DNA from 3 places in the Vogesella oryzagri genome. Region 1 is predicted to be linked to each of the others. Evidence: predicted binding sites of a transcription regulator. Region 1 holds the regulator's gene; each other region holds the start of a gene.
What was found. The regulator FNR, encoded in region 1, switches genes on or off when oxygen is low (the NO sensors DNR and NnrR bind a similar motif). The targets are predictions, from matches to a motif close to TTGATNNNNATCAA.
Positions count from the first base shown of each region.

Region 2: the regulator FNR is predicted to act here: its motif matches at 6,104-6,117, upstream of ABNW52_RS14345 (adenosylcobalamin-dependent ribonucleoside-diphosphate reductase).
Region 3: the regulator FNR is predicted to act here: its motif matches at 3,200-3,213, upstream of cobA (uroporphyrinogen-III C-methyltransferase).

Region 1 is NZ_JBEFLD010000006.1:121,740-131,505, reverse strand. It holds gene ABNW52_RS12620 (inositol monophosphatase family protein) at 1-363, opposite strand, end outside; gene ABNW52_RS12615 (RNA methyltransferase) at 508-1,284, shown strand; gene ABNW52_RS12610 (DUF1853 family protein) at 1,281-2,192, shown strand; gene ABNW52_RS12605 (flavodoxin family protein) at 2,200-2,655, shown strand; gene fnr (fumarate/nitrate reduction transcriptional regulator Fnr) at 2,713-3,459, opposite strand; gene hemN (oxygen-independent coproporphyrinogen III oxidase) at 3,571-4,977, shown strand; gene ABNW52_RS12590 (Rrf2 family transcriptional regulator) at 5,061-5,510, opposite strand; gene hmpA (NO-inducible flavohemoprotein) at 5,567-6,835, opposite strand; gene ABNW52_RS12580 (hypothetical protein) at 7,065-7,322, opposite strand; gene udk (uridine kinase) at 7,548-8,162, opposite strand; gene ABNW52_RS12570 (glutathione S-transferase family protein) at 8,250-8,885, opposite strand; gene iscX (Fe-S cluster assembly protein IscX) at 9,017-9,211, opposite strand; gene fdx (ISC system 2Fe-2S type ferredoxin) at 9,223-9,564, opposite strand; gene hscA (Fe-S protein assembly chaperone HscA) at 9,609-9,766, opposite strand, start outside.
Region 2 is NZ_JBEFLD010000007.1:179,210-188,975, reverse strand. It holds gene ABNW52_RS14370 (hemerythrin domain-containing protein) at 1-84, shown strand, start outside; gene ABNW52_RS14365 (cytochrome-c oxidase) at 95-517, shown strand; gene ABNW52_RS14360 (GAF domain-containing protein) at 718-2,073, opposite strand; gene ABNW52_RS14355 (hypothetical protein) at 2,070-2,567, opposite strand; gene ABNW52_RS14350 (vir-repressed protein) at 2,891-3,094, shown strand; gene ABNW52_RS14345 (adenosylcobalamin-dependent ribonucleoside-diphosphate reductase) at 3,160-6,039, opposite strand; gene ABNW52_RS14340 (DUF748 domain-containing protein) at 6,254-9,547, opposite strand; gene ABNW52_RS14335 (hypothetical protein) at 9,738-9,766, shown strand, end outside.
Region 3 is NZ_JBEFLD010000001.1:97,673-107,438, reverse strand. It holds gene yfcF (glutathione transferase) at 1-352, opposite strand, end outside; gene ABNW52_RS00505 (cytochrome c oxidase subunit 3) at 474-1,058, opposite strand; gene ABNW52_RS00500 (cbb3-type cytochrome c oxidase subunit I) at 1,224-2,657, opposite strand; gene ABNW52_RS00495 (c-type cytochrome) at 2,698-3,123, opposite strand; gene cobA (uroporphyrinogen-III C-methyltransferase) at 3,272-4,066, shown strand; gene ABNW52_RS00485 (hypothetical protein) at 4,190-5,449, opposite strand; gene ABNW52_RS00480 (DUF2249 domain-containing protein) at 5,449-5,664, opposite strand; gene ABNW52_RS00475 (hemerythrin domain-containing protein) at 5,651-6,082, opposite strand; gene ABNW52_RS00470 (MFS transporter) at 6,163-7,764, opposite strand; gene ABNW52_RS00465 (universal stress protein) at 7,849-8,283, opposite strand; gene ABNW52_RS00460 (TerC family protein) at 8,295-9,038, opposite strand; gene ABNW52_RS00455 (substrate-binding periplasmic protein) at 9,147-9,766, opposite strand, start outside.

The DNA.
Region 1 (9,766 bases):
GCGGTTGGGGTCGTAGATGACGCCCTGCTGGATCTGGCCCTTGTGCGCCAGCGCGATGGACACGCAATACTGCGGATGGCCGTGAATGAAGTTGGTGGTGCCGTCCAGCGGATCGATGATCCACTCGTATTCGGCGTTGCCGAGGCCGGAGGCACCGGACTCTTCTGCTAGAATCCCGTGCTTCGGATACGCTTCCAGAATGACATCAATGATCGCCTGTTCGGCGGCACGGTCGACTTCGGACACGAAATCGTTGTGCTTTTTGTTTTCGACGCGAATGGTGTCCAGGTTCAGCGATGCGCGCTGGATCACATTGGCGGCGCGGCGAGCGGCTTTTACCGCGACATTGAGCATAGGATGCATTGACGGCCTCACAATAGAAATGGGCAATCGTCGTCCCGCTGTCGGGCGACGCCTGCCGTAAACTTGTCTGGGTTAAGGAGCGACAAAACCCCGTCGCAGCGACGGGCGTTTCGGAAAACCCGCGATTCTACGCAAAATCACCTGATGAATAAACCCCAAGTACCTGATTTTTTGAAGAACATTCGCGTCGTGCTGGCGCGCCCCAACCATCCGGGCAACATCGGTTCGGCGGCGCGGGCGATGAAGACCATGGGCCTGACGCGGCTGTATCTGGTGGAACCGAAGGTGTTTCCATCCGAGGAGGCGGACACGCTGGCGTCCGGTGCGGTGGACGTGCTGCAGACCGCCACCGTGGTACCGACGCTGGCCGCGGCGCTGGCCGACGTTACCGTGGCCTGCGCGCTGACCAGCCGCCGCCGCGAACTGACCACGCCGCTGTCCATCCCGCGCGAAACCACGCCGGAGCTGATCGCGCGGGCGCGTGAGGGCGAGCAGGTGGCGCTGGTGTTCGGCAACGAGACCTTCGGCCTGTCCATCGAGGAAGTGGAGCAGTGCAACCGGCTGGTGACCATCCCCGGCAACCCGGAGTATTTCTCGCTCAACCTGGCGATGGCGGTGCAGGTGATGACTTACGAGCTGTTCAGCCACACCGGTGTCAGCGTCGACTACCTGAAGCCGGACGGCAACAGCGCCACCCAGGGCGAGGTGGACGGCATGGTGGACCATCTGGATGCCACGCTGGAAGACATCGGCTACTACCGCCGCCGCAACAGCGAACGCATGATTCGCCGCCTGCGCACCATGTTCCACCGTGCTGGCCTGCTGCGCGAGGAGATCGACATCCTGCGCGGCTTCTACAAGCAGGCGCAGCGCCTGGCCGGCAAGGGCCAGGACGGCGACAAGGACGGTCACGAGTCATGAGCTACCGTCACCGGCTGGCCGAAGGCCTCAGCGCACTACGCTGCCAGCCGGTGCGCGATCTGGCCTTTCTGCTGAGTTGCCCGGCGCCGTGGCACAGCGGTGCCGAAATCGACTGTGCCCGGCTGTTGGGGCCGCAAGGTTGGCCGCAACTGATGGCGCTGGATGCCGCGCCGCAGCCTTTGCTCGACTGGCTGGCTGCGCGTCCCACGCGGCGGCTGGGGGTGTATGCCGAGTCGCTGCTCGAATTCTGGTTCCAGCTGGCGCCGCATATCGATTGCGTGGCGGCCAACCTGCCGCTGGCCGAGCACGGCCGCAGCATCGGCGAATTCGACTACCTGCTGCGCATCGACGGCCAGCCGCTGCATCTGGAGGCGGCCAGCAAGTTCTATCTGCAGCTGGATGCCGCCGGCGGCGAGCTGGTCGGTCCCAGTCTGCGCGATGCCTGGCCGCTGAAGTACCGCAAGCTGGCCAGCCAGCTGGCGCTGTCCTGCCATCCGGCGGCTAAGCTGCCGCCGGGCTTTGCCGGCTGCCCGGCCTACAGCCGCCTTTCCGGCTGGCTGTTCTACCCGGGGGCGCCGCGCCCGGCTTTTCCCTTCAATGCGGATGCCTGCTGCGGCTGGTGGCGGCGATTGTCCGAACCCTGGCCGCAACACGCCGCCGACAGCCGCTGGTTGCTGCTGCCACGGCTGAGCTGGCTGGCGCCGGCACGCGCCGAGGCTGCTGCGGTGCTGACCCTGGTACAGCTGCAGGCCGAGCTGGCGGCGGTCGACGGCGCACGGCTGGTGGCGGAGCTGACGCCGGGGGCGGACGGCGACTGGCACGAGATCGCCCGCGGCTTCGTGGTGCGCGACGACTGGCCGCTGCCCGGCATGCTGGCCGAGCTGCAGCGCAAGTTGGCCGCATCGTAGGCGCACCATGAAAACCCTGCTGTTGGTCTACGCCAGCCAGAGCGGCCACACCCTGGCGCTGGTGACGGCGGCCGCGGCGGCGGCCGGCGGCGAGGACAATGTGGCGGTGCGGCTGCTACCGGCGCTGGACGCCGGCATCGACGACCTGCTGGCCTGCCACGCGCTGGTGCTGGCGACGCCGGAAAACTTCGGCTACATGGCCGGCACGCTGAAGGATTTTCTCGATCGGACCTTTTACCCGGCACAGGGCAAGGTGGCGGGCTTGCCGTACGCGGTGATCATCAGCGCCGGCAACGACGGCCAGGGCGCGCTCAGCGCCATCCGCCGCATCGCCAGCGGCTACCCGCTGCACGAAGCGCTGCCACCCGTGCTGGTGAAGGGCGAGGTGACGGAGGCGGCGCTGGCGGCCGCGGCAGAACTGGGCGCCACCCTGGCGGCGGCGCTGTCGATCGGCGCCATCTAGTATCGGGCCGACAAGCAAAACGCCCCGCAGTGCGGGGCGTTGTGGTGGCGCTGCGGTTCAGCGCAGGCTGTTGGCTTGTGAGCAGCCGGCTACCAGCGCCTTCAGTGCTTCCGGCTGCAGCATCTGGATGTGCTTGTGGTCCACTTTCAGCCAGCTTTGCTGTTGGAACTTGGACAGCGTGCGGCTGACGGTTTCCAGCTTCAGCCCCAGGAAGCTGCCGATTTCCTCGCGGCTCATGCGCAGGATGAAATCGTTGGCGGCAAAGCCGCGCGCGGCCAGGCGCTGCGACAGGTTGAGCAGGAAGGCGGCCAACCGTTCCTCGGCCTTCATATTGCCCAGCAGCAGCATCACCGACTGGTCGCGCACAATTTCCCGGCTCATCAGGCGGAAGAAGTGGTGCTGCAGACTGGGGATGTCGCGGCCCAGGGTTTCCATGCGGTTGAACGGTAGCTCGCACACCTCGCTGTCTTCCAGCGCGATGGCATCGCAGCCGTGCTGGCTGGCGGAGATGCCGTCCAGCCCCATCAGCTCGCCGGACATGTGGAAGCCGGTGACCTGCTCGCGGCCGTCCTGGCTGGAGACGCAAGTCTTGAAGAAGCCGGTACGCACCGCGTACAGCGAGCGGAAGCCTTCGCCGGAGCGGAACAGGTATTCGCCACGCTTCAGGCGGCGGCTCTGGCGGATAACGGCATCCAGCTGGGCCATTTCTTCCCGGTTCAGGCCGACTGGTAAGCAGAGTTCGCGCAAACTACAGTTGGAGCACGACACTTTCAGCGTGTGCAGGGAGGGGGTTTGCTCGGTCATGGGTTCCGGTTTTCGCAAGGCTAGAGGCTTGCTTGACACGCGTCAAAGCGTGGCAAGTGTCAATTAGCGCAAATTTACCAGCCCACCACCAGTTTTCCAAGCCAGAAAATTATGACACCCACCGCCCCCTTTATGCCCACCCAATGTGTTTTCGATCGAGAGCTTATCGAAAAACTTGAAGGTTCCGGCCCGCGCTACACTTCCTACCCCACTGCCGACCGTTTTCACGGCGGTTTTGGGGTGAAAGATTACGAACACTGGCTGCAGCAGCATGCCATCGGTGCCAGCCATCGGCCGATTTCGCTGTATGTGCACGTGCCGTTCTGCAACACCATCTGCTACTACTGCGGCTGTAACAAGATCATCACCAAGGACAAGAGCCGCGCCGATCAATACCTGGACTACCTGGAAAAGGAAATCGCGCTGGTGGCCGGCCGTCTCGGCTACCGCGAGAAGGTGATCCAGCTGCATTTTGGCGGCGGCACGCCGACCTTCCTCTCCGACGAGCAGCTCAGCCGGGTGATGGCGGCCATCAACCAGCATTTCGAGCTGCTGCCGGATGGCGAGTTCTCCATCGAGATCGACCCGCGCAAGGTTGGCCGCGACACCGTGCTGCACCTGGGCCGACTGGGTTTCAACCGCATGAGCGTGGGCATCCAGGACTTCGACCCGGCGGTGCAGCAGGCGGTAAACCGCATCCAGAGCGAGGAAGAAACCCTCACCGTGATCAATGCTGCGCGCGAAGCCGGCTTCAAGTCGGTGAGCGTGGACCTGATCTATGGCCTGCCGTTGCAGAATGCCGACTCGGTGCGCCGCACCGTGGACAAGGTGCTGGCGATGAACCCGGACCGCATCGCGCTGTACAACTACGCGCACCTGCCGACCGTGTTCATGCCGCAGCGCCGCATCAACGAGGCCGACCTGCCCACGGCCGCGCACAAGCTGGACATCCTGCAGAACTCGGTGCAGCAGCTGACCGACGCCGGCTACGTGTTCATCGGCATGGACCACTTTGCCAAGCCGGACGACGAACTGACCCGCGCGCTGCAGCAGGGCCGGCTGCAACGTAACTTCCAGGGCTATTCCACCCACGCCGACTGCGACATGATCGGGCTGGGGGTGTCGTCCATCGGCAAGGTCGGCCCCTGTTACTCGCAGAACGAAAAGGACATCGACGCCTACTATGCGGCGCTGGATGCCGGCCACCTGCCGGTACTGCGCGGCATGACGCTGACCCAGGACGATATTCTGCGCCGCAGCGTGATCCAGTCGCTGATGTGCCGCTTCTCGCTGTCGGTGGAGGCAATCGAAGAAACCTTCGCCATCAACTTCGCCAATTATTTTGCCGATGAGCTGCCGCTGATCCGCGAATTCCAGCACATGGGGTTGCTGACCTTCGATGGCGACTTCCTGATGGTGGCACCGAAGGGCCGCTTCCTGATCCGCAACATCGCCATGGTGTTCGACCGTCACCTGCGCGAACGCGAAACCAAGGCACGCTACTCCAAGACCATCTGACGCCGCGCCCAGCCTGCGCTGCACGCAACAAAGCCCGGCATGCCGGGCTTTTTGTTTGCGGCCAACCTTGGCCGGTGGCGGGGTCAACTGCGGTTGTGGACGCCCATCATGTGCAGCACGGCGATGGCCTCGCCGGTCGGCGTGGCCACCACGTCGGCCAGCGTATAGCGATCCAGCACGGCGAAGAAAGCACTCAGTGCTTCGTCCAGCACGCCTTTCAGCTGGCAGCGGCCACGCAGGAAGCATGGCGGTTCGGCGCAGTCGATCAGGTCGCCGATGTCTTCCAGCGAACGGATCACCTCGCCCAGCCGGTAGTGCGCGGCGGGGCGGGACAGCGCCAGCCCGCCGCCCTTGCCGCGGCTGGTGGCCAGCCAGTCGTGCTGCGCCATGAAATGCACCACTTTGACCAGGTGATTGCGCGACACGCCAAAGCGTTCGGCAATTTCGCTGATGGTGACCGGGGTAGCGCGCTGCGGGTAGCTCAGGTACATCAGTACCCGCAGGCCCAGGTCGGTAAAGTGCGTCAGTTGCATGGCGGCAGTGTCAGGGACAAAGCACAGAGCATACGCTTGCTGGGCGCCGGCCTCAATTACACCCCGGCACCGCCGGTGCCGAAGGCCTCGGCGTGGATGCGCGCGGCGTCCACCCCCAGCGCCAGCAGCGCGGCTTTTTGCTGCTGCATGAACGGCAGCGGCCCGCACAGGTAGTAGTCGGCATCCGGCAGGATGGCACTGGCAGCCACTGCGGCCAGCTCGATGCGGCCAACGTGCTGGTAGTCGCGACCGGCGATGTCTTCGGCACGCGGGTGTTCGTACCAGACCTGGCTTTGCAGTTGCGGGTATTCGCGTGCCCAGTTGGCCAGCTGCTGGCGGAAGGCGTGTACACCGCCGTGGCGACAAGCGTGCAGGTAGCGGATGCTGCGCGGGCTGTTCTGCTGCAGCAGCTGTTCCAGCATTGCCAGCATCGGCGTGGTGCCAACGCCGGCGCTGAGCAGCACCACTGGCGTGCTGCGTTCTTCATGCAGGAAGAAATCACCCATCGGCGGCGCCACGTCCAGATGGTCGCCCTCGTTCACCGCGTAATGCAGCTGGTTGGACACCATACCGGCCGGGGTGCTATTGCCGGCTTCACGCTTCACCGAAATGCGCAGCGCATTGCCGCCGGGCGCGGATGACAGGCTGTACTGGCGCGGCTGCATCATGCCCAGCTGCGGCACCAGCAGGCGCACCGACAGGTACTGCCCCGGGCGGTACTGCGGCAGCGGGCCGCCATCGGCCGGCTGCAGGTAGAACGAGGTGATCTCTTCGCTTTCCACCACCTTGCGGCCAACCTTGAAGCCGCGCCAGCCGCTCCAGCCGCCGCGCTGGTTGGCGGCCTGCTGGTACAGCTTGCCTTCCTCGGCGATCAGGATATCGGCCAGCTGGCCATAGGCGGCGGCCCAGGCGGCGATCAGCTCGTCGCTGGCGGCATCGCCCAGCACTTCGCGGATCGAGGCCAGCAGGTGGCCGCCGACGATTGGGTAATGCTCGGCGCGGATGCCCAGACTGGCGTGCTTATTGGCCACCAGCGCCAGTACCGGCGCCAGCACCGACGGGTCGTCGATGTGCTCGGCGTAGGCGGCTACCGCCATGGCCAGCGCCTGCTGCTGGCTGCCGGCCTGCTGGTGGCCCTGGTTGAAGATCTGCTTCAGTTCCGGGTTGTGCTGGAACATGCGGGCGTAGAAATGGCGGGTGAGGGTAACGCCGTGTTCTTTCAGTACCGGGGCGGTGGCTTTGACCAGTTGGCGGGTAGCGGCATCCAGCATGTGTGCATCCTTTAGATGTGTAATTGATACATTTTTAAAAGCGCCAGCGCCCATGGCGGGCTCGCCGCTTCCCTGCCGGTGATGCTTGGCATGGGCCGCTGGCAACGGCAAATTAAATATGTGCCGATTGTACATATTTAAATTGGCGCTGTCACGGCGGCGGTGGCGAGACGGTGTAACGGTGAGTAGGGCGTGCCGGAGAGGGGAGTGGCGGCCACTGGCAGATGGGTATCGCGGTGAGCGGCAAGGCAAGGTCAGCGCAGACTGGGCCGCGACGGATTGCTTAGTGCCGGGCGTGGTAGCCGCCAAGCGGGCGCAGGCGCAAAAAAACCGGGCCGCAGCCCGGTTTGTCGCTACCGTCCGCCTCCGTGATGCGTTCGGTGGCGGGCGCGTCCCGGTATTCCTCATACCAGTCGTCCAGCTCGGCCAGCAACGCTTGCTTGTTGCCGAAGCGGGCACCGGAGGCACTGCGCTGGTGGGCGCCGCCTTTCTTCATCTGTGGTGCATGCGCAAACGGGTTGCGCGGTTTCAGGGTGACCATGGTTGCTCCTGTGGTGGTGAATAAGCCGACGGCCAACCGGCTAGCTGGCGGCAGCGTTGGGTGCTGCGTCCAGACCCGGCCGTGCAACTGCGGTGGCCGCTTTGCCGTTTTACCGCAAAGTGCCAGGGCACTGGCAACAAGCGCTGCGGCCAACCTTGGGCCTGGCGGCGATATGGCGGGTTGGAGGGGAAGGCCGCCGGAAAGTTGCAAAGAATCAGAAACTTGCTAACCGATCAGGCTGGTGACCTTGGTTGTGATGATGTCCACCGCCGGCTCGTTGGCGCCGTGCGGCAGGATCACATCGGCAAAGCGCTTGGTCGGCTCGATGAACTGGTTGTGCATCGGCCGCACCGTGGCCAGGTACTGCTCGATCACGTTGTCGGTGATGCGGCCGCGTTCGGCGATGTCGCGCTTCAGGCGGCGGATGAAACGCACGTCGGCGTCGGTATCGACGAAGATCTTCAGCGACATCATGTCGCGCAGCGCAGCGTCGTACAGCGGGAACAGCCCCTCGATCACGATCACCGGCGCCGGCTGGATGCGCACGGTTTCCTCGGCGCGGTTATGGCGGGCAAAGTCGTACACCGGCATGTCGATGGCCAGGCCATTGCGCAGGTCGTCGATATGCTCGATCAGCAGCGGCCAGTCGAAGGCCTGCGGATGGTCGTAGTTGGTGCCCAGCCGCTGCTCGAATGACAGGTGGCTCTGGTCGCGGTAGTAGTAGTCCTGCACGATCACGGCTGCCATCTCCGGCCCGATCGCTTCCAGTACCTTGTGGGTAACCGTGCTCTTGCCGCTGCCGCTGCCGCCAGCGATGCCGATGATGAACGGTGTGCTCATGTGTGATGTCCCAACAAAAAAGCCCGCCATTCTAATGACTTGGCGCGCGGCCGACTACCGCGGCGGCCAAACGGACAGGCCGGCGGGCTAGGCCAGCGTGGCAGCCTGCTCGGTTTCCGCGGCGTCGAACCACTCCAGTAGCGCTGCATCGGCCAGCACATGGTCGGCGTAGGCGGCCGCCAGCGGCGGCAACTCGATGCCGTAGCTGACGAAGCGGCACGCCACCGGCGCGAACATGGCGTCGGCAATGCTGAAGCGGCCGAACAGCCACGGGCCGCCATCCACGTGGCGCTGGCGCAGCTGCTGCCAGATGTCGCAGATGCGGCGGATGTCGGCGGCGGCTTCCGGCGATGGCTGATGCCGGGTGCGCAGGGTGACGTTGAACGGCAGCTCGCCGCGCAGCGCCAGAAAGCCGCTGTGCATCTCGGCGCTGACCGCGCGCGCCTCGGCACGCTCGGCGACATCGTCCGGCCACAGCTTCGAGGCGGGGAACAGCTCGTTCAGGTACTCGCAGATCGCCAGCGAGTCATGCACCCGCAGGTTGTCGTGGAACAGCACCGGCACCTTGCCGGCCGGGTTGGCCGCCAGCAGGTGCTGCTGCGTGTCCGGCATGTACAGGCGGATGTGCTGCTCGCGGAACGGCTCGCCGATGTGCTTGAGCAGCAGCCACGGCCGCAACGACCAGGACGAGAAATTCTTGTTGCCGATGACCAGGGTCAGCATGACAGCCTCCGGATGGGGTGGGTGATGGCAGGGATGCTCCAGCATAGCAAAGCCGGCCTGCCGCAGGCATGTCCAAACGCAAACGCCCTGCGCAGGGCAGGGCGTGGTGGGCGTGCGGCCAACGTGGCGACTTACTCCGCCTCGTCGATCCAGGCTTGCTGAATGGCTTCCAGTACCTTCTCGCCGCCGCGCTTGTGGTCGTCGTCAAAGCCCGGCAGTTCCACCACCCAGTTGTGCAGATCGACAAAGCGCACGGTTTTCGGGTCCACCTCCGGATGCGCTTCGCACAGTTCGATGGCGATGTCGTTGATGTCGCTCCATTTCATGGCCGGGCTCCTCAGTGATGTTCGCGGGCGTGGTTGATGGTGTAGCGCGGAATCTCCACCACCAGATCCTGGTCGGTGACGATGGCCTGGCACGACAGGCGCGACTGCGCTTCCAGGCCCCAGGCCTTGTCCAGCATATCGTCTTCCAGATCGTCGGACGGCGGCAGCGAGTTGAAGCCTTCGCGCACGATGACGTGGCAGGTGGTGCAGGCGCAGGACATTTCGCAGGCGTGCTCGATCTCGATGTCGTGGGCCAGCAGGGCCTCGCAGATGCTGGTGCCAGTGGCGACGTCGTCGAGCACGGCGCCGTCCGGGCACAGGTCGGTATTGGGCAGCACGATGATACGCGGCATGGGTAAGTCTCCGGGTTGGCCGCAGCGGGCGGCCGTCTCAATGGTTACAGGGCGCCGATGTTCTTGCCCTTGAGCGCACGCTGGATGTTGCGGTCCATGCGGCGGGCGGCAAACGGCTCACTAATCTGGTTCAGGCGCTGGGTGGCGGCGTTGACCTCACGGGTGACCTGGGTGGCGATGGCGGTGTGCAGACCGATCAGCG
Region 2 (9,766 bases), on a different contig from region 1:
ATCTTTGCGCAGACACTGGCCCAGGCCGGCAGCCTGTTGCCAACCCAGGACTGGTGCCAGCTGCAACAGGCACTGGCGGCCTAAGGAGCCCATCATGCTGGCAAACCGTTTCCTGCGTATCGCGGTGCTATATGCACTGTTCGGCATTGGCCTCGGCGTCTACATGGGCGCCAGCGGCCAGTTTCTCAATCGCGGCATCCACGTGCATGCCAACCTGGTGGGCTGGGTGTCGATGGCCGTGATGGGCATCATCTATCGGCTGTACCCGCAGCTGCAGCACAGCCGCTGGGCAGCCGTCCACTTCTGGCTGCACAACGGCGGGCTGCCGCTGATGCTGCTGGGGCTGTACGGCCTGCTGCACGGCTACGGCTGGGGCGAGCCGCTGACCGGCGTCGGTTCGCTGCTGGTGGCGCTGGCATTCCTCAGCTTTGCGCTCAACCTGCTGCGCAACCTCGAGCACGACACGGTCAGCGCCGCGCGTGGCGAACCGCTGCCACAGCAGCAGGCACTGCACTGATGGCGGCCAAGGTTGGCCGCACACATTGCGGCCAACCTTGGCGCCGTATGCGCCTGCTTTGCGCAGACCGTTGAATGCGCCCGGATCCGGCCGCAACCAAACCAGCTGCAGCCCTATCACCGATGGCCAAGCACGGCCGCCATCCGGCATCCGGCCGCTTGCCGGCACCGTGCAAACCGCACCAAGCGGCTGGCCAAGCGCTAGCCTTCGGCCACCGGCAGCAGCGGCTGGCTGACCTGCAACACAAAGCGACCACGGCCGGTCTTCAGCATCTGCACGCAGGCCTGGCGCTCCTGCAGCCGGCGCTGCAGCAACACCAGCCTCGCCTCCAGGTTGTCGCTGATTTCCGGCAGCCCCAGGTCCGGCATCAGCCGCAGCTCGCGGTTGCTGAACTGCCGACGCTGCTCGGCGCAATAGCAGTGCACCAGCTTCCAGAAAATGGCGCCGGCCACACCCTTGATCAGATAGTCGTCGTTGAGGAACACGCTGTGATCGGCGGCAAAGTAGCGTACCTGCACCAGGCTGTCGCCCAGCTCCGGCAGCGGCGGCGCCGGCAGGCTGTGACCGGCGGCCGCCGCCGGCTCCACCGCCGCCTGGCAGGCCATGCCGCGCGCCATCCAGCCAAACTGGTTGGCCAGCGTCTGCAGCGCGTCTTCGTCGTCGTAGCCAAAGCGCAGATCCTGCGGGCTTTCCACGTACAGCACGCCATACAACTCGCTGCCGGCCAGGATCGGCACCGCCAGCTGGCTGCGGCATTGCTCCAGCCCCGGCAGCGGGATGGCGGTTTCCAGCTGCTGCTGCAAGCCCTGCGCCGCCGCGCTGGCGCGCACCGCCTTGCCGTACATGTACTCGCTGGTCATGTGCGAGATGCGGATCGGCGTGCGCTCGCGCGCCGCCACCCCGATCACGCCATGCCCGAGCGGGATTTCCGAGCCGATGCCGGCCTGCGCATAGCCGGCGCTGGCCACGGTGAACAGGCACTCGCGCGCCTCGTCCAGCTTCAGCACCATGGCGTGGTCGATGGCGTACAGCTCGCGCAGCACTGTCAGCAGCGTGTCGAACAAGTCATCCAGATCGCCGCTGCCATTCAGGCGGTTGCTGGCGTCGCGCAGCGTGGGCAGGCAGGCCGCCGGGGACGGCTGCGGCGGCAACTGCGCCGCCGAGACAAAGGCCTCCACCTTGTTCACCTCGTACACATCGGCACCCTGCAGCTTGAAAATGCCGACCATGCCGGTGTGCGAGGCGATGCCGGCCAGCTTGGCCTTCATTTTTTCGAACAGCGGCCCGCTGGTTTCGGTGCGCAGGTAGCGCGCATGCAGCCGGTAGCTGCTGCCGCTATGCGGGTCCACCACCTTCACCACCGCGTGCGGGTGCTGCAGGATGTTCTGCCGCGTCTTGTTGAAGAACTGGAAGGTCAGCGCGATGTGGCACGCGTCCACGTACTGCACCTGCGACAGGTAGGCGATATTGGGGGTGCCATCCAGCGCGCAGGTGGCAATCGGGCTGGGGATGGCGCCCTCCATGCAATGCCGCAGCCCGGTGATGTCGACGCTCATGCCGTGACCTGATCCTGCAGCGGCCGCCCGGCGCCGGGCCCCGGCGTCTGTTCGAACACCACTTCCGGGCTGAAGCTCAACGCCACGGTATCGGCGGGCGCAATCTGCATATAGGCCTCGGCGAAGGTGCGCTCGTGCCCCAGCGGCAGCACGCCGGCCACAAACTGGCGCGCATGCTGCGCCACCACGGCCAGCCCGGCGACATCCGCCAGCGACAGCGACACCGCGCGGCCCTTGATCTGCAGCGCCGACTCGGTTGCCGGCAGGCAGAACACCGCCGCGATGCGATCATGCACCAGCACGTCGTGCAGCAGCTGGCCGGCCTCGCTGCGTTTCAGAAACAACGTGATGCGGCTGCGATCGGCCGCCACCTGGCAACCGTAGCCGCGCGCGGTGCTGGGCAGCAGATCCAGGCCGCAACTGGCGACATCGATCGCCACTTCGCGCTCGATGAATGCCAGCGTGGCATCACTGATAATGGCGGGTGCTTGCATAGCGTGGTCCAGTTGGCCGCCACGCCGGCGCCGGCGGGCGCTTGGCGGGGCCGTCATCAAGTCGATACAACCTTAATAATTGTTAGCAGCTTTCCACTAGGGCTGCCCGCCAGCTTGGCTTATGCTCGGAGTGCCTGCGCCACCGGCTGCGTGCCGGGCCTGCCCGGCAGGCCACTCCTGCCAGCCATGGTCGCAACAAGCGGCACCCTTGCTGCCGCCACCCTCCCCCGCGAGCGGGGCCCACCGCCGCCATCGCCGGCCGCCAGGCACCAATTTCCGGGTACCCCCGTCACGGGGGTACCCCAGCCATCACGGAGAACACCATGAAAACCCTGTTATTTGCCCTGATCGCCGCCGGCAGCCTGTCTGCCTGCGTAGTGCAGCCGGCCCGCGTGCACGTGCGTTCCCCCATCGTGCTGGAGCCGGTGCTGGTTGGTCCGGTTTACGACTATGACGACGACTACGACCACCACCATCGCCGCGGCGGCTTCTGCCCGCCGGGCCAGGCGATGAAAGGCCGTTGCTGAACGTTGGCCGCAAACAGCAAAAAGCCGCCCGATGGGGCGGCTTTTTTTATCGGCGGCAAGCGGTATCAGCCGCAGGCGCCGACATGACCGCAGGCGGTGCAGAACTCGCAGCCGTCCTTCTTGATCAGCGCGCGGTTGCCGCATTCCGGGCAGGCCTTGCCGGCCATCTGTGCCGGCGCCACGCTCACCACCGCGCTTTCGAACAGATCGCCCTGCTCCGGCACCATCACCCCCATTTCCTCCACCGGCACCCCTTCCTCGCTGAGGATGCCCAGCATGGCGTAGCGGTGGATCACCAGTCGCGCCAGATAGGCCTCGGTAGACGGCCAGCTCTGCGACTTGTCGCTGCCCGGGGTGCGGGCAAAGAAGTCGGCCTGCGGCTCGGCGTAGCTCAGCAGCTTGCGCAGCTTCATGCCGATCCACGCCGGGTCGATCACCCGCATGTCGAGGCTGAGCATCTTGCACAAGCCGTCCAGCTCGCGCGGGTAGTGGCCGGCCAGCCACAGCGAGTACGGCCGGCGCTGACCGTTGGGCAGTACCAGCTCCTTCACGAACAGCACGAAATCGTCGCCGGTCTGCGGGTTGTTCACGTCCACCGACCAGCTGATGGTGCCGTCGGTGCCGGATTTCGGCTCCTTGCGCGCAAACAGCGCGTCCATCACCGGGGTGGCATCGCCGTCGGCCAGGCTCAGCGCGCCCAGCTGTTCAACACGGTATTTCACCACCCGGCCCAGCGCGGCGGCGGCGGCGCTGCTGCCCACAGGGCCATCACCCAATTCGGCGCGGTAGTGGCGATCACCGCGGGTGGCGGCCAGCGCGTCCAGCTTGGCGGCCAGCCAGGCGCGGTCGCGGCAGCGCATGTCCATCGACAGCGTCTTGGCAATCGCCCCCAGGCCGCGCGGCACGTCGCCGTTTACCCAGCATTCGAACGGCAGCGGCGCCTCGCCCGGCTGCTGGCCTTCGATATGGCCGACCATTACCGCAAAGTCACCCTCCTCGCCTTCCACCATGAAGGTCCACGACGGGTTGCCTTGCTTGAGCTTGGGGCGGTGCGGCCACTTCAGGCTGGCCAGCGCCGGGCTGGGCGCGGTGTTCAGCGTGATGCGGCGGTCAGGGTCGTTCTGGTTGCCCAGGTCCTGCGGCAGCTGCTGACTGGGTGCAGGGTTGGCCGCAGGCGTCGGCTCCACCGACAGCACCGAACCCAGCACGCTGTTGGGGCGATAGGTGGTGATGCCCTTCAGCCCGGCGCGCCAGGCTTCCAGGTACAGGCTTTCGAAATCGGCGAACGGGTAATCGCCCGGCACGTTCACGGTCTTGGAGATGGCGGTATCCACGTACGGCGCCACTGCCGCCACCATGCGCATGTGGTCCAGCGCGCTCATCTGCAGTGCGCTGACAAAGTAATCCGGCAGCGCATTGGTATCCCCGCCCTGCATGCGGTACACGCGGTAGGCGTGGTCTTCCACCAGGTATTCCTGCTGCGTGCCGTCGGCCATGCGCTTCTTGCGGGTGTAGTACCAGCTGAACGGCGGCTCGATGCCGTTGGAGGCGTTGTCGGCAAAGGCCAGCGAGATGGTGCCGGTAGGCGCGATGGACAGCAGGTGCGAGTTGCGGATGCCGTGTTTGCGGATGCGCGACTTGATCTTGTCCGGCAGGCGGCTGGCGCAGTGCGGCGCCGCCAGGTACTTGTCGGCATCAAACAGCGGAAAGGCGCCCTTCTCGATGGCCAGGTCCACCGAGGCATCGTAGGCGGCATCGCGCATGTGTTCGGAAATGCTGGCGGCCAACCTGCGGCCCTCCTCGCTGTCGTAGCGCACCTTGAGCATGATCAGCGCATCGCCAAGGCCGGTGAAGCCCAGGCCGACGCGGCGCTTGTTCTGCGCCTCGCGCTGCTGCTCCGCCAGCGGCCACACGGTGAGGTCCAGCACATTGTCCAGCATGCGGATCGAGGTGCGAACCACCTTCTCGAAGGCCTTGAAGTCGAAGCTGGGCGCCTCACCAAACGGCTGGCGCACGAACTTGCACAGGTTGATGGAGCCCAGGTCGCAGCAGCCGTAGTCCGGCAGCGGCTGCTCGCCGCAGGGGTTGGTGGACTCGATCACCTCGCAGTACGACAGGTTGTTGTCGGCGTTGATCTTGCTCATGAACAGCACGCCCGGCTCGGCGTGGTCATAGGTGCAATGCATGATCTGCTGCCACAGCTCGCGCGCGCGCACCTTGCGGTACACCCACAACCCATCGCCGCGCTGGTAGCTGCCGGGGAAGGCATCGGACGCCGGCGCCACCGCGTGGGTCAGCTCCCAGTCGCCGTCGGCGTCCACCGCCTGCATGAAGGCATCGGACACGCCCACCGAGATATTGAAGTTGGCCAGGTCGCCCTGGTCCTTGGCGTGGATGAAGGCTTCGATGTCCGGGTGGCTCACGTCCAGCACGCCCATCTGCGCGCCACGACGCGCGCCGGCGGATTCCACCGTTTCGCAGCTGCGGTCGAACACGCGCATGTAGGACACCGGGCCGGAAGCGCGGCTGTTGGTGCCCTTCACCCGCGCGCCCTTGGGGCGGATGCGGCTGAAGTTGTAGCCGACGCCGCCGCCACGGCGCATGGTCTCGGCCGACTGCAACAGCGCCTCGTAGATGCCGACCTTGCCGTTTTCGGATTCGGACACCGCATCGCCCACCGGCTGCACGAAGCAGTTGATCAGCGTGGCCTTGAGATCGGTGCCGGCGGCGGAATTGATACGGCCACCGGGGATGAAGCCGCCATCCAGCGCCTCGAAGAACAGCGGGGCAAAGCGTTGCGGATCCTGCTCCAGTGCGGCCAGCGCCTGCGCCACGCGCTGGCGCACTTCGCTTACCGACTGTTCGCCGTTCTTGGCGTATTTTTCCAGCAATACTTCGCGCGAAATATCCTGTTCCGCAAACACGGCGCTGTTGTCCCGGTTCATGCCATCCCCGCTATATGTGGTGTCAGAAAAAATGGAATCTAACTAGATATAGCGGGTATTGACCTTGATAGCCATCAAAGCTGTACCAGTGGCCAGCCCGGCTGACCGCGGCTGCAGTGCCGATGCAACAGCCCGCTCCGCAGCGCCAAAACAACTGCGGCCAACCTGGTGACAAGGTTGGCCGCAGCACGACATACCCCCGATGGGTGCTGGTTTATTTCAGCTTGATCAACAGCGGCACGCCATCCTTGTCGGCCTTCACCTTGTCCGGTTCCAGCACGCTGATGCGGCCTTCCAGGGCCGGTTGCGCCGCCAGCAGCAACTGCCGCGCTGCCTCGCCGCGCGCTTTGGCCAGCGCGTTCAGTGCCGCCTGATCCACCTTCTGCGCCGCCAGCAACTCCTTGCGCATCGCCTGCGCGCGCTCGGCGGTGTCCTTCTCGCTGGCCACCCGTTTCAGCCAGGCAAAGCGGCCGATCTGCGCGGCGTAGACATCGCCCACCGCCTTGCGGATCGCCGGGTCGCCCATATCCGGCAGCGGCAACGGTTCGTCGGTCTGCAGCTGGTAGGCGGCGCGCTTGAGGATGTCGCTGTCGACGCGGTAGCGCGCCAGCTCGCGGCTGTCCTCCTCGGCGGCGTAACCGCCGCCGATGGCCAGCGCCAGCTTCGGCCGCTTGGCCATCAAGTCGGCCAGCTTGCCCAGTTTCTCGCGTTCCGGCGGCGGAATGCGGTCGTCGCCGGCATCGGCGTAGATCTCGTCGAAGCCTTCGCCACCGAACAGCGCGCGGAACGGTGCGGTCACCACTTTCACCAGGATGTTGCGGATCGCCTGCCACACCAGGTGGCCGTAGGAGAAGTCCGGCTGGTCCAGGCTGCCGGCCACCGGCAACGACAGGTCGATGCGGCCATCGCTGTCTTCCAGCAGCGCCACCGCCAGCCGCAACGGCAGGCGGGTACCGTCGTAATTGGCCACCTCGTTGCCCAGCTGGATATGGTCGATCACCACGCGGTTGTCACCGTTGAGCTGGCGGTCTTTCAACAGGTAGCGCAGCTCGGTACTGAGGCGGCCATCGGTGATCTGCCAGCCGGCAAAGGTCATCGAGTACGGGTTGAGGCTGCCCAGCGGGATGTTGCGGAAGTTCAGCGTCATGTCCAGATCGCGCGTCACCTCGAACGGCGACAGCGCGCCACGAATGCGCACGTCGCCGAACTGGTCGACGCGGCCATCCAGCGTCACCGTGCCGCGGCGGCCCGGCTTGCTGGACAGCCCCAGCACGGTACCGGACAGCGAGTGGATGCGGGTACCGAAACTGGGCTGCAGCCCCAGGTCGGCAAAATCCATGCGCGCATTGCGCACGCGGATGGCGCGCACGTCCACCACCGGCGCGGCGCTGCCTGTCGCCGGCTTGGCGCTGGCGGCCGGCTTGGCCGTGGCCGGCTGCGGCTTCATCAGGTGCGCAAAGTTGGGCACCCGCTTTTCATCGAGAATGAAACGCAGCTGCGGCGCCACCAGCCGCACGTCGGCAATGCTCACCCGCTGCGGCTGCGCCTTGATGCCGCTGACGGCCAGCTGTTGCCAGCCCAGCAGCGGCTCGCGCCGGCCCGGCTCGAACAGCGCCAGTTTATCCAGCTGCGCCTTGCCATCGGCCTGCCAGCGGCTGCCGGCCAGCGCAAAGCCCAGCTCGGCGGACAGCTCGCCGCCGCCAAAGCGCAGCACGGTCTGTTCCAGCGCATACGGCGCCACGCCGGCCAGCGGCAAACGGCTGGCCTGCAACTGGCCCTTGATGTCCTGCAGGTTGGCCGCAAGCGTGGCATCCAGCTGCAACTTGCCCTGGCCGAGGCCGCCGCCCAGCTGCAGCGCCCAGCCCTGCTGCGGATCACCAGACACACTGGCCGCCACATCGGCCAGCTGCAGTGCCACCGGCGTGGCGGTGCTGCTGTCGCGCCAGCTGACGCTGCCGCCCGCCAACGTCAACTCGGGGTAGTGAATCTGCCAGGCTGGTGCTGCCGGCTGCCCGCTTGCAGCTGCCGGCGCGGCAGTGGCGGGCGTTCGCTGGCGCAGTGCTTCGGCAATATCCAGCTTGCCGTCCTTGCTGCGGTTCACCGCCAGCTGCAGTCCCTGCAGCGTAATGTTGCCCGGGACAATGCGGTGCTTGCCCAGATCCAACTCGCTGCTGGCCAGCTGCACGCCGGCCAGGCTGGCAAATGCGGGCTGGCCACCGCTGGCAGCGGTCAACTGCGACAGCGCCAGTGTGGCGCCCTGCACCTTCACCCCGCCGTTGGCATCGACGGCGACGGCGGCTTGCATACTGTCCAGCTTGAGGCTGGCGGACAGCGGCGCGATAAAGCCCTGGTGCGTGGCCCGCAGCTGCCAGTTTTCCAGCCGGATGCGCGGCAGGTTGACGCGCCAGCCCGGCGCGGCGGCATGGTTGGCCGCAGGTTTGGCTGCCGCCGCCGGCTGGGCCACTGGTATGGCGGCCAGCCAGTCCGGCTGCGCTTGCGCATCCAGCACCGTGGCCAGCTCGCCGCCGGCCAGGGTCAGGCTGCCCAGGGTCAGCTGGCGGTTGACCAGGTCGAACTGGCCGCCGGTCAGCGCCAGGCTGGCCAGCTTGAATGGGCTGCCGCTCTGCGGCGCCGCCAGCGCCAGGCCATCCAGCCGGGCGCTGAAACCGCGCGACCAGGCACTGGCCGAAACGCCGGCCAGGTCAAAATGGTAAGGCACGGTGGCGGCCAGCTTGCCCTGCGGTGCGGCCAACTTGAGGTGCGGCTGCGCATAGGGCCAGATGCTGGCCAGGGTGAAGCCTTCCACTTTCAGCACGCCGTCCGACTGCAACGGCTGCAGCAGCAGGCTGCCCTGCCACGCCAGCCGGGTGCCATCGTCCAGCTCCGCCGCCAGCTGGTAGCGGCCGTGGTTGTCCGGCAGCGTCGACAGGTTCTGCAGGTGGAAGTCCAGCGGCAACACCTGGTGCTGCACATCACCGCCCAGCGCATCCTGCACATGCGCCTGACCCTTGTTCAGCGCCAGCATGCGGATCAGCAGCTTGGGCGGCTGCGACGATTTTTCCTGTTCCGGCTGCGGCGGCCCGCTGGCGTCCTGCAGCAGCCGGCTCCAGTTCCACTCCCCCTGCGCATTGCGCTTGGCCCACAGCTGCGGCGTGTCCAGCGCGATGTCGGCAAACTGGAAGCGGCCGATCAGCAGCGGCAGCCCTTCGGCATCCACGTTCAGCCGGGCGGCGCTAAACAGCGGGCTGCCGTCGCGGTCGCGCAGCGCCACGTCGTGCAGGGTCAGCCGCAGCGCCCACGGCGCAAACTCCACCTTGCCCAGTGTCAGGCTGCGGCCAATGTCTTTGGCCCAGTTGCCCGCGGCGTAATCCACCGCTTTGGGCACCCCGGCCCACAGTCCGGCCAGTAGCGCCGCCAGCGCAGTGGCGCTCCAGCCCAGGCGGCGCCCCCAGCGGCGGGCGATTGACGGGCGGGCAGCCGCGGTTTCCGGCGGATTGGTTTCATTCATAATTAAACAGTCCTGTAGCACTGGACATGATTGTGGTCTTTCTTCCACAACAGCCCGTGGCAAACGCGCGGCACAGTTGCCGCCGGGCGCTTGCTGCTTTTAGCATGACGCTCGCCCGATGATGATTTTAAACATCAAATATCAGCGGCGATTTTCATCTTTCATTCTATACCGCGAAAGGACACGCATTTTGATTGATCTGACCGGGCTGGGCTTCCA
Region 3 (9,766 bases), on a different contig from region 1:
TGGTGCGCTGCTCGCGCAGCGGCATCAGATCGCTGCGCAGCCAGGCCTGCACTTGCCGCGCCTGCGCCCGCAGTTGCGCCGCGGCCGGATACACCGCGGGTGCCGGGTGGCAGTCTTCCAGGTATTCGCTGATGGCAGACGACTCGGCAAGGCGGAAATCGCCGGCCAGCAGCAGCGGCACGCGCTGCATGCCGGTCAGCGCGGCGTAGTCCGGCTGGCGGTTGGCACCACTTTCCAGATCAACGGTGCGCAGTTCGAACGGCAGGCCCTTTTCGGTCAGGGTGACGAACACCGACATGGCGTAAGGGCTCAGGTTCTGGCTGTCGACATACAGCAGGTAAGGCTGGGACATGGTGTTCCTTTCGGATGGGTGGGAGGGCAAACACATTGGCTACCACTCTACCCTGTCCGGCCGCCCGTCACAGCCTGACCATCCAGAATGCATTGTTCTGCAGTCGGCGCCGCAGTGGCACTCAGTGCGCCACGTACACCAGCGCGAACAGCACCAGCCACACCAGGTCCACCATGTGCCAGTAGGCGGCGGCGGTCTCCACCCCGACATGGTTGGCCGCATCGTAAGCGCCTTGCCGCGCGCGGACATACACCGCGGCGATGATCACCATACCCAGCACCACGTGCAGGTAGTGAAAGCCGGTCAGCGCCAGGTAGAACATCCAGAAATCGTTGCTGGACAAGGTGATGCCGGCGCCGAACTTGGCGGCAAACTCCATGCTCTTGAGCAGCAGGAAGCCGCCGCCACAGGCCAGCGACGCCAGCAGCCAGCGCTGGCCATGCCGCGCACGACCGGCGGCAAAACTGCGCACCGCCGCCGCCACCGCCGCACTGCCGGCAATCAGCAGCAGGGTGTTGATGATCGCCGGCAGCAGCGACAGCTGCTGCTGCCCGGCGGCGAACAGTTCCGGCTGCCGCGCGCGCACCACGCCGTAAATGGCGAAGAACAGGCCGAATACCGCCAACTCCGCCAGGATGAAAAACCACATCGCCAGATCGCCCGGCACCGTGCGCGGTGCGCTGGCGGCCAACCTTGTCGTCTGCATTGTCGTGCTCCGGGCCGGCTCCGCGGGCGGAGCAGGCCAGTAAAAATCCATTCGGGGCGAACCGGGCTGGGGCCCGTTACCACCGTGCTCGGCCCACCCGCTGTGCGCGTAAAAAAGGCGCCCCCTCGCAGGGGCGCCAACCGTTACACACACACATACACGGAATCAGTCGCGCGCATCACCGCGCACGAAGAAGCTGATGATGTACAACACCAGACCGGCAGCAAACATCACCCCGGCGCCTTCACGCAGCCAGTAGAAGAAGGTGAGCTGGTCTTGCGTTGCCATGAACGACAGCGGCTGGCTGCCCATGCGCTGCATCCATACCTGCAGGATGCCGGCGGCGGTCAGGAACAGGGTGATGAACACCATGGCGATGGTCATCAGCCAGAACGACCACATCTCCACCACTTGCGAACGGTTGCTGTTGGCTTCGCGGCCACGCAGGATCGGCATGGTGTAGGAGATCATGGTGATCACCACCATGGCGTAGGCGCCGTAGAAGGCCATGTGACCGTGGCTGGCAGTGATCTGCGTGCCGTGGGTCAGGTAGTTCACCGGAGCCAGGGTGTGCAGGAAGCCCCACACGCCGGCGCCAAGGAAGGACATCACACCGGTACCCAGCGCCCACAGTACGGCAGCCTTGTTCGGGTGTTCGCGGCGGCGCTTGTTCACCATGTTGAACGAGAACAGCGTCATCATGAAGAACGGGATCGGCTCCAGCGCGGAGAAGGCCGAACCAAATACCTGCCAGTAGCTAGGCGTACCAATCCAGAAGTAATGGTGACCGGTACCGATGATGCCGGTAATCAGCGTCATGGCGATGATCACGTACAGCCATTTTTCGACTACTTCGCGGTCCACGCCGGTGACTTTCACCAGCACGAAGGCCAGCATGGCACCCATGATCAGTTCCCAGACGCCTTCCACCCACAAGTGGACCACCCACCACCAGAAGTACTTGTCCAGCACCAGGTTGATCGGGTTATAGAACGAGAACAGGAAGAAGATCGCCAGTCCCCACAAGCCCATCATCATCACCATGCTGATGCTGGTCTTGCGACCCTTGAGCACCGTCATGCTGAGGTTGAACAGGAAGGACAGCGCCACCACCACGATACCGATCTTGGTAATGGTGGGCTGCTCCAGGAACTCGCGCCCCATGGTGGGTAACAAGTCGTTGCCGGTAATCCTGGCCAGCGTGGCGTATGGCACCGCCAGATAGCCGACGATGGTCAGCGCCCCGGCGATCAGGAACACCCAGAAGGTGATGATGGCCAGTTTCGGACTGTGCAGCTCGCGCTCGGATTCTTCCGGGATCAGGTAGTAGCCTGCGCCCATGAAGCCGAACAGCAGCCACACGATCAGCAGGTTGGTGTGCACCATGCGCGCCACGTTGAACGGGATTTCCGGGAACAGGAAATCGCCGATCACGTACTGCAGGCCCATCACCAGACCAAAGATGATCTGGCCGACAAACAGGCCGATGGCGGCCATGAAGTATGGCTTGGCCACCGCCTGCGAGCGGTATTTGAGTTGAACGTTGGCCGCAGCCTTGCCCGTTGCCGGGTTCAGTGTGGCCGTAGTGGAGGAAGTCATGCTCGTCTCCTGGGTAAGTAAGTCAGCAAGCGGTGCGGGCTCAGCCTTCGATGTTCGGCGGCCAGTTGTTGGTATTGATCTCGGAGCTGTATTTCAGGAATGCCACCAGATCGTCCAGTTGTGCATCGGTCAGATGGAAATTGGGCATCTGGCGACGGCCAGGCACGCCGGTCGGCTGCGCCTTGATCCAGGCCTTGATGAAGTCTGGGCCGCGGCGCTGGTAGACGTTGCCCAGCTCCGGCGCAAAGTAGGCGCCCTCGCCCAGCAGGGTGTGACAGCCGATACAGTTGTTGGTCTCCCACAGCTTCTTGCCGCGCGCCACCTGTTCGGTGAGGTTGGCCCGGTTGTCCCGCTTGGGCAGCGCCTGCACGGTGTCGAACGTGAGTGCGACAAACAGCAGGAAGAAGAACACCGCGCCGCCATAAAAAATATTGCGCGCGGTGGATTTGGTGAAACTGGCGCTCATCGCAACCTCCTAGTCATCTGCTCCGGCATCCCGGCATTTCAGCCCGAAATGTACGTTTTCGGGCTTCCCGATAGCATTGACCGCGATCAACGATTTCCAGACCCTGCCCTTCCTACACTGGCGTCATTCCATCGTTGCGGAGAACCGCATGAATCCCGCCCTGCCCTTTTCCCATCCCGCCCCGCTGCACGGCGGCCAGGTCAGCCTGGTCGGTGCCGGCCCCGGTGACCCGGACCTGCTCACCCTCAAGGCGCTGCGCCGCCTGGCCGAGGCCGACGTGGTGCTGTACGACCTGCTGGTGGCCGAGGAAATACTGGCGCTGATCAACAAGCGCGCGCGGCTGATCTGCGTCGGCAAGCGCGCCAGCCGCCACACCCTGCCGCAGCACGAGATCAACCAGCTGCTGCTGACCGAGGCGCAGGCCGGCCATCGCGTGGTGCGGCTGAAAGGCGGTGACCCGCTGCTGTTTGGCCGCGGCGGCGAAGAGTTGGCCGCACTATTGGCAGCGGGTATCGAGGTGGAAGTGGTGCCCGGCATCACCGCCGCAGTAGGAGCCGCCGCCGCCGCCGGCATCCCGCTGACCCACCGCGACTGTGCGCAGGGCGTCAGCCTGGTCACCGGCCACCGTCGCGACGGCGCCAGCGGGCTGGACTGGGCCGCACACAGCGGCCGCGAACAGACCGTGGTGGTGTACATGGGCCTGGGCGAGGCGGCCGCCATCGCCGCCGAGCTGCAGGCGCACGGCCGCAGTGGCGACACCCCGGTGGCCGTGATCGAACAGGCCACCACGCCACGACAGCGAGTGCTGCGCTGCAGCCTGGCCACACTGGCCGACTGCGTGGCACGCGAAGCGCCGCAGCCGCCGGCGCTGCTGGTGATCGGAGAAGTGGTGGCGCTGGCCAGCAGCTGGCAGCGGCAAACCGCGGAGTGCAGCGCCGGCTGACGCCGTATTCCGCTACCGACCAAGCAAAAAGGTTGGCCGCAAAGTTCACCACTTTGCGGCCAACCTTTTTGCCGTTGCTGGCGCTACCGCGTACTGCACATGACCTTTAGCGCCGGCAGTTGCTTACTGCACCGGCACCGCCTTGGCCACCGGCTGCGTGCCCTGGCGCCAGCAACGCCAGGCGGCGTGATAGTGCCAGCCCAGCAGCAGCGCCAGCAGGGTACCGGCCAGCGCCGGCAGCAGCCACAGCCCGGGGGCCAGACACCAGGCCACGCCGCACAGCTGCCATAGGCACACCGCGCGCCAGCCCTGCCGCGCCCGCGCCTCCGGCAATAGCACCTGCAGCGATGGCACCTTCTGCTGCGGCTTGACGCCGCGCCGCAGCTGCAGCCACAGCAGGAACGGGATGATGCGGTACAGCATGCCCACGCACAGTGTCAGCACCACGCCCGGCAGTAGCAACCAGCCCTGCAAGCGGCGCAGCCAGTCGCTGTCCTGCCACTGCCCGGCGATGAACGCCAGACCCAGAGCCAACATCAGCCCCAACCCCAGCTGCCAGTAACGCGGCAGCCATTCATGCGGGCGACGGCTGTGTGCCAACGCCTTGCCCCACACCCAGCCACACAGCGGCAGCGGCAGCGCCGCCAGCCACCACCAGCCACCGTCCGGCCAGCGCAGCGACAGCGCCGCGGCCAGCAGCAACAAGCCGCCCCAGCCCGGCGACGCCCAGCGCTGCCACCAGCCGGGCAAGGCCGGGGTCAGCAGGAACATCGGCAGAATCACCTGCGCCACCGCCACCAGCAGCAGCCATACCCAGCCCTGCGCCGCCAGCCGATGCAGCGGCAGCAAGCTCAGCAGCGGCCAGGACAGCCCCCAGCCGAACACGCCCAGCTGCGCCACGCCCAGCCCCAGCGTCAACAGCAGGCACAGCAGCGCCAGGCGCAGGCCACGGCTGCTGCTGTCCTGTGCCGGACTCTGCCACAGCAGCCACCACAGCCAGACCAGCAAGCCCATCGCCGCCAGCAAGGCTACGCTGGCCAGTTGCAGCCAGTGCGGCGACAGGCCGCCGGCAAAGCCCAGCGCCAGCGCGGCGCAGCCTACCTGCCAGCAGCCCCACAAGCCGTGCTGCCACAGCCCCGGGCGAGGGAAGGCCAGCGCCGACACCACCGCCAGCAATTGCAGCAGCGCGCCCAGCATCACATTGCCCAGCACCCCCAGCGCCAGCATATGCAGCGGCAGCCACAGCGCGGGGGATGGATAGCCGCCATCGGCCGTGCCGATCCAGGCGCCGGCCAGCAACAGCAGCCAGACCCACGCCGCCATGAAAAAACGCACCGGCAGGGCGAGTGGCGGTGCGCTGTCATAACTGGGTATCGCCTGCATCAGGGGATATCCACGTGGAAGATCACGCCGGACATGTCCGGCAGCATTTCGCTGTCGAAGCGCACGCCACGATCGCGCAGCATCGGCAACAAGGGGCCGGGAAAGTGCGGCAGCACGAAGGACAGACGTTGGCCGCTGGCCCCCTCGTCCACCGCATCCAGGATGATCTCTATCGGCTCGGGCGGCAGCAGGCCGCGCAGGTCACGCGGGGACATGGCCCAGCTCCGCCAACAGTACGCTCATATCGCCTACGCGATCACACATCGGGTACAGGATGTTCTCCTCCTTCAGGTTGTGCTGCTGCATTAGCAGCAGCAGGGTATCGGCAGCGCCGGCCAGACCATCGCCATCCAGCGCCGCGGCGGCGGCACGCATCTCGTCCATCAGCACCCGCATTTCGGCGTGCTCGTGGCGCATCACCACGGTGGGGCCCTGGCCCATGCCGCTGGCCTGCTCGAAAGCCGGAAACAGCACGTTTTCCTCCTCGGCAAAATGGTGTTCCATTGCCTGGCAGAAGGCCGTGCAGCTGGCCACCACTTGCGGCCAGTCGCCATCACGCAGCGCATTTTCCACGGCCACGAATTGATCGTCACAGGCGCGATGCACCTGGGTAAAACAGCGGGTGAGAGTCATGTCGGCAGCACCGGTGTTGAGCTTGCTTGCATTGTGCGGCGCGGCGGGCGCTGGCAGACATGACATCGGTCAAGGGTATTTCAGCGCGCCACCGGCGCCGCGATGAAACGGCGGATGCGCGGCGGCGCGGTCTCCAGATGCAGCTCATGCCGGCGGTCGCGCAGGCTGAGGTCGGCGGCGGTGCCGCGCTCGTTGCGCCTTAGGTATTCCAACCACGAACTGTCGGTGAACTGTTCAATATAGACGCCGGGCTCGGCAGTATCGTGGAACAGTTCCCACGACAGCGCGCCGTTGCGCAGCCGCGAGCGCCGGGTTTCGCGCATCAGCTGGGCAAACTCCTCGGCGCGGCTCGGGTCGATGCGGTACTCCACCATGATCAATACCGGGCCCTGGTCCGGCTCGATGTCGATGGCGACTTCCGGCGCCTGCCACAGCCGCACCGGCGACTTGTCCTCGTTGTGTATCCCCAGCGTCAGGCGGCGGGTGAGCAGCAAGCCCAGCAATGCGCAGCCGGCGGCAATGGTCAGCGCCGTCGGCACGCTGCTGATGCTGGCCACCTGCCCCCACAGCGCGGCGCCCAGCGCGCTGGAGCCCATCATGGTCATCTGGTGGATGGACATGCCGCGCGCGCGCACCCAGTCCGGCAGCGCCGCCTGCGCCGACACCGTCAGCGAGTTGGCCACCGAGATCCACGCCATGCCGGCCAGCGGCATCAGCACGGCAGCCAACCATGGGCTGGGCACATGCGCCACCAGCACGGTGATGGCGGCATGCAGCAGCGTGCCATAGAGCAACAGGGTGTCGCGCGGCAGGTGCTGGCGCACATACGGCAGCAGGAACGCCGCCAGCACCGCGCCGGCGCCCATGCTGGCCAGCAGCAGGGTAAAGGTGCCGGCACCGGCGCCGGGAAAGCGCCGCGCCACCAGCGGCAGCAGCGCCAGCAAGGCAGTGGACAGCGTGAAGAAGGTAAACACCCGCAGCATGATGATGTGCAGTTCCGGCGACTGCCGCACGTACTGCAGCCCCACGCGGATGGCACCGAAGAAGCGCTCGCCCGGCAGCGAGCTGATCTTTTGCTGGTGGCGCCAGGTCAGCAGCAGCAGGCCGATGGCCACCGACAGCACGGCGTTGAGCAGAAACACGTAGCCGCTGCCGGCCGCGGCGATGATGCCGCCGGCGACGATGGGGCCGATCACCCGCGACAGGTTCATCGCCACCGCGTTGAGCACCAGCGCACCCGGCAGCTCGGCCCGGGGCACCAGGGTGGGAATCAGCGCCGCGAACAGCGGCCAGCGCATGGCCAGGCCGATGCCGTAGGCAAACGTCAGCGTCAGCAGCAGCCCCGGCGTCAGCAAGCCCAGAAAAGTGGTCAGGCTCAGGGTAATGGCCACCGCGGCCACCCAGAACTGGGTGGCGATGAAAAAACGGCGCCGGTCGACGATATCTGCCAGCGCCCCGCACGGCACCCCCAGCAGGAACACCGGCAAGGTAGACGCCGCCTGCACCAGCGCCACCAGCACCGGGCTGCTGCTGAGCGAGGTCATCAGCCAGGCGGCGGCCACGTCGTTCATCCACATGCAGATGTTGGCCGTCAGCCAGGTGCTCCACAGCATGCGGAACAGCGGTTGTTTCAGCGGCGTCCAGGCCGGCAACGGTGTCGTGGAGGTAGCGGGGGCAGTCATGGTGGCAATCGGGTCCGGCAACAGCGGGGTGGAGAAAACAAGACGCCCGTCAGCGCGGGCGCCGACGGGCAAACGGCAGGATATTTACTCGTGGCTGACCACGGTCACCGGCACCGACGACAGGCGAATCACCTCGCTGGTGACCGAGCCCAGCAGCGCGCGCCCCAGCCCGGAGCGGCCATGCGAGCCCATCACCACCTGGTGGGCGCGTACCTCGCTGGCGTAGTGGGCGATGGTGCTGGCGGTGTGCCCCACCGCGATGTGCGGCGTGTAGGGCTGGCCGGCCGCCTCCAGTGCCGCCTTGGCCGGCTGCAATGCAGCCAACCCTTCTTCGCGGTAGTAGTTCTCCAGCTGCTCGTGGCTGACAAACCAGCGCACGTGGCCGGATTCCACCGGCACCTGCACCGTCAGCAGGTGCACCTCCAGCGCGCCCAGCAGCTCGCGCAGCTGCAACACGTGCTTCACCGCGCGCATGGCGCAGGCCGAGCCATCCACCGCCAGCAATATCCGCATGCTCATCTTGGTTTCCTTCACGATGGTTTGCGCGGGCTTTCGTCGCCCAGCGCCACTTCATGGATGTGCTGCGCCTGCGCGCGCCGCGCCAGCAGGCTGCCCACCAGCACCACCCCCAAGGCGCCAGCGGCGGCGGCCACATAGTGCAGGCCGTGCGGCGCGCCGGCCAGCAGCGGCTTGACCGCCACGTCGCCCAGCAGCATGTCGCCGGCGATCCAGCCCAGCAGCGCGGCACCAAAGGTGATCACCAGCGGAAAACGGTCCATCAGCTTGAGCACGAACTGGCTGCCCCACACGATGATGGGAATGCTGATCAGGATACCGAACACCACCAGCCCCAGCTCGCCGCGGGCGGCACCGGCCACGGCAATCACGTTGTCCAGGCTCATCACCGCGTCGGCCACGATGATGGTCTTGATCGCCCCCAGCAGGTGGGTGCTGCCCTCGATATTGCTATGCGCGTCGCCTTCTTCCGGCTGCATCAGCTTGATGCCGATCCACAACAGCAGCAGCGCGCCCACCACTTTCAGGTACGGCAGCGCCAGCAGCTGCAAGGCAAAGAAGATCAGCGCGATGCGCAGCGCAATGGCGCCGGCCACACCCCACATGATGCCCTTGCGCCGCAGTTCCGGCGACAGCTTGCGGCAGGCCAACGCGATCACCACTGCGTTGTCGCCGCCCAGCAGAATGTCGATCATCACGATCTGCAGCACGGCACTCAGGAAGGCCATGCTGAACAGCTCCATCCCGTACAACTCCATGGCGTGTCCTCGACGACGGGCCGTGCGCAGGCACGGCGATGACAGGTTGGCCGCATCGCGCGGCCGGGTTGATGTTTCATGTTAGCCGCTGCACCGGGCGGCAACCGGCTAGCGATAACGGTTATACGCCGCCTGCAGGCGGCCGCGGGCCTGCAACTGGCGGATGGCGCGGTTGAGCTCGGCCAGGCTGACGCTGCTGTGCGGCGACAACGCACACTGCACCCGTGTCCGGCTGACCAGCAGCCGCGGGTGCAGCGCATGGCGGAACAGGCCGCGCTTGATCTGATAATCCAGAAACTGGCTGTTGACCACCACATGCCTGATGCGCCCGGCGACCAGCTTTTCCAGATTGGCCTGCATCTGTGGCGCATCATCGCGGATGAAATGCGCCCCCAGCACCGCCTCCAGCTCCGGGTAACGGAAGCCGAGCACGGTGCCGACCGGCTGATCGGCAACCGCGGCCAGCGCCGGCGGGCGCGGCGCGCGCCGCAGGGTCACCAGCACGTCGGTATGTTCGGCCACCGGCGCGCTCCACAAGAATGGCCCCGGCAGCCACGCCGGCTGGTAACCGCAGACGATATCGGCATCGCCACTGGCCAGCGACACCGGCAGCCGCTTGCGCGGCCGGACCAGGAAGCGCGGCTCGCGCCCCAGCCTGGCGGCCAGCAACACGCCGATATCCTTGTGCCAGCCCTGCAGCAGCTGGCCATCGCGCAGCTCGGCCAGCG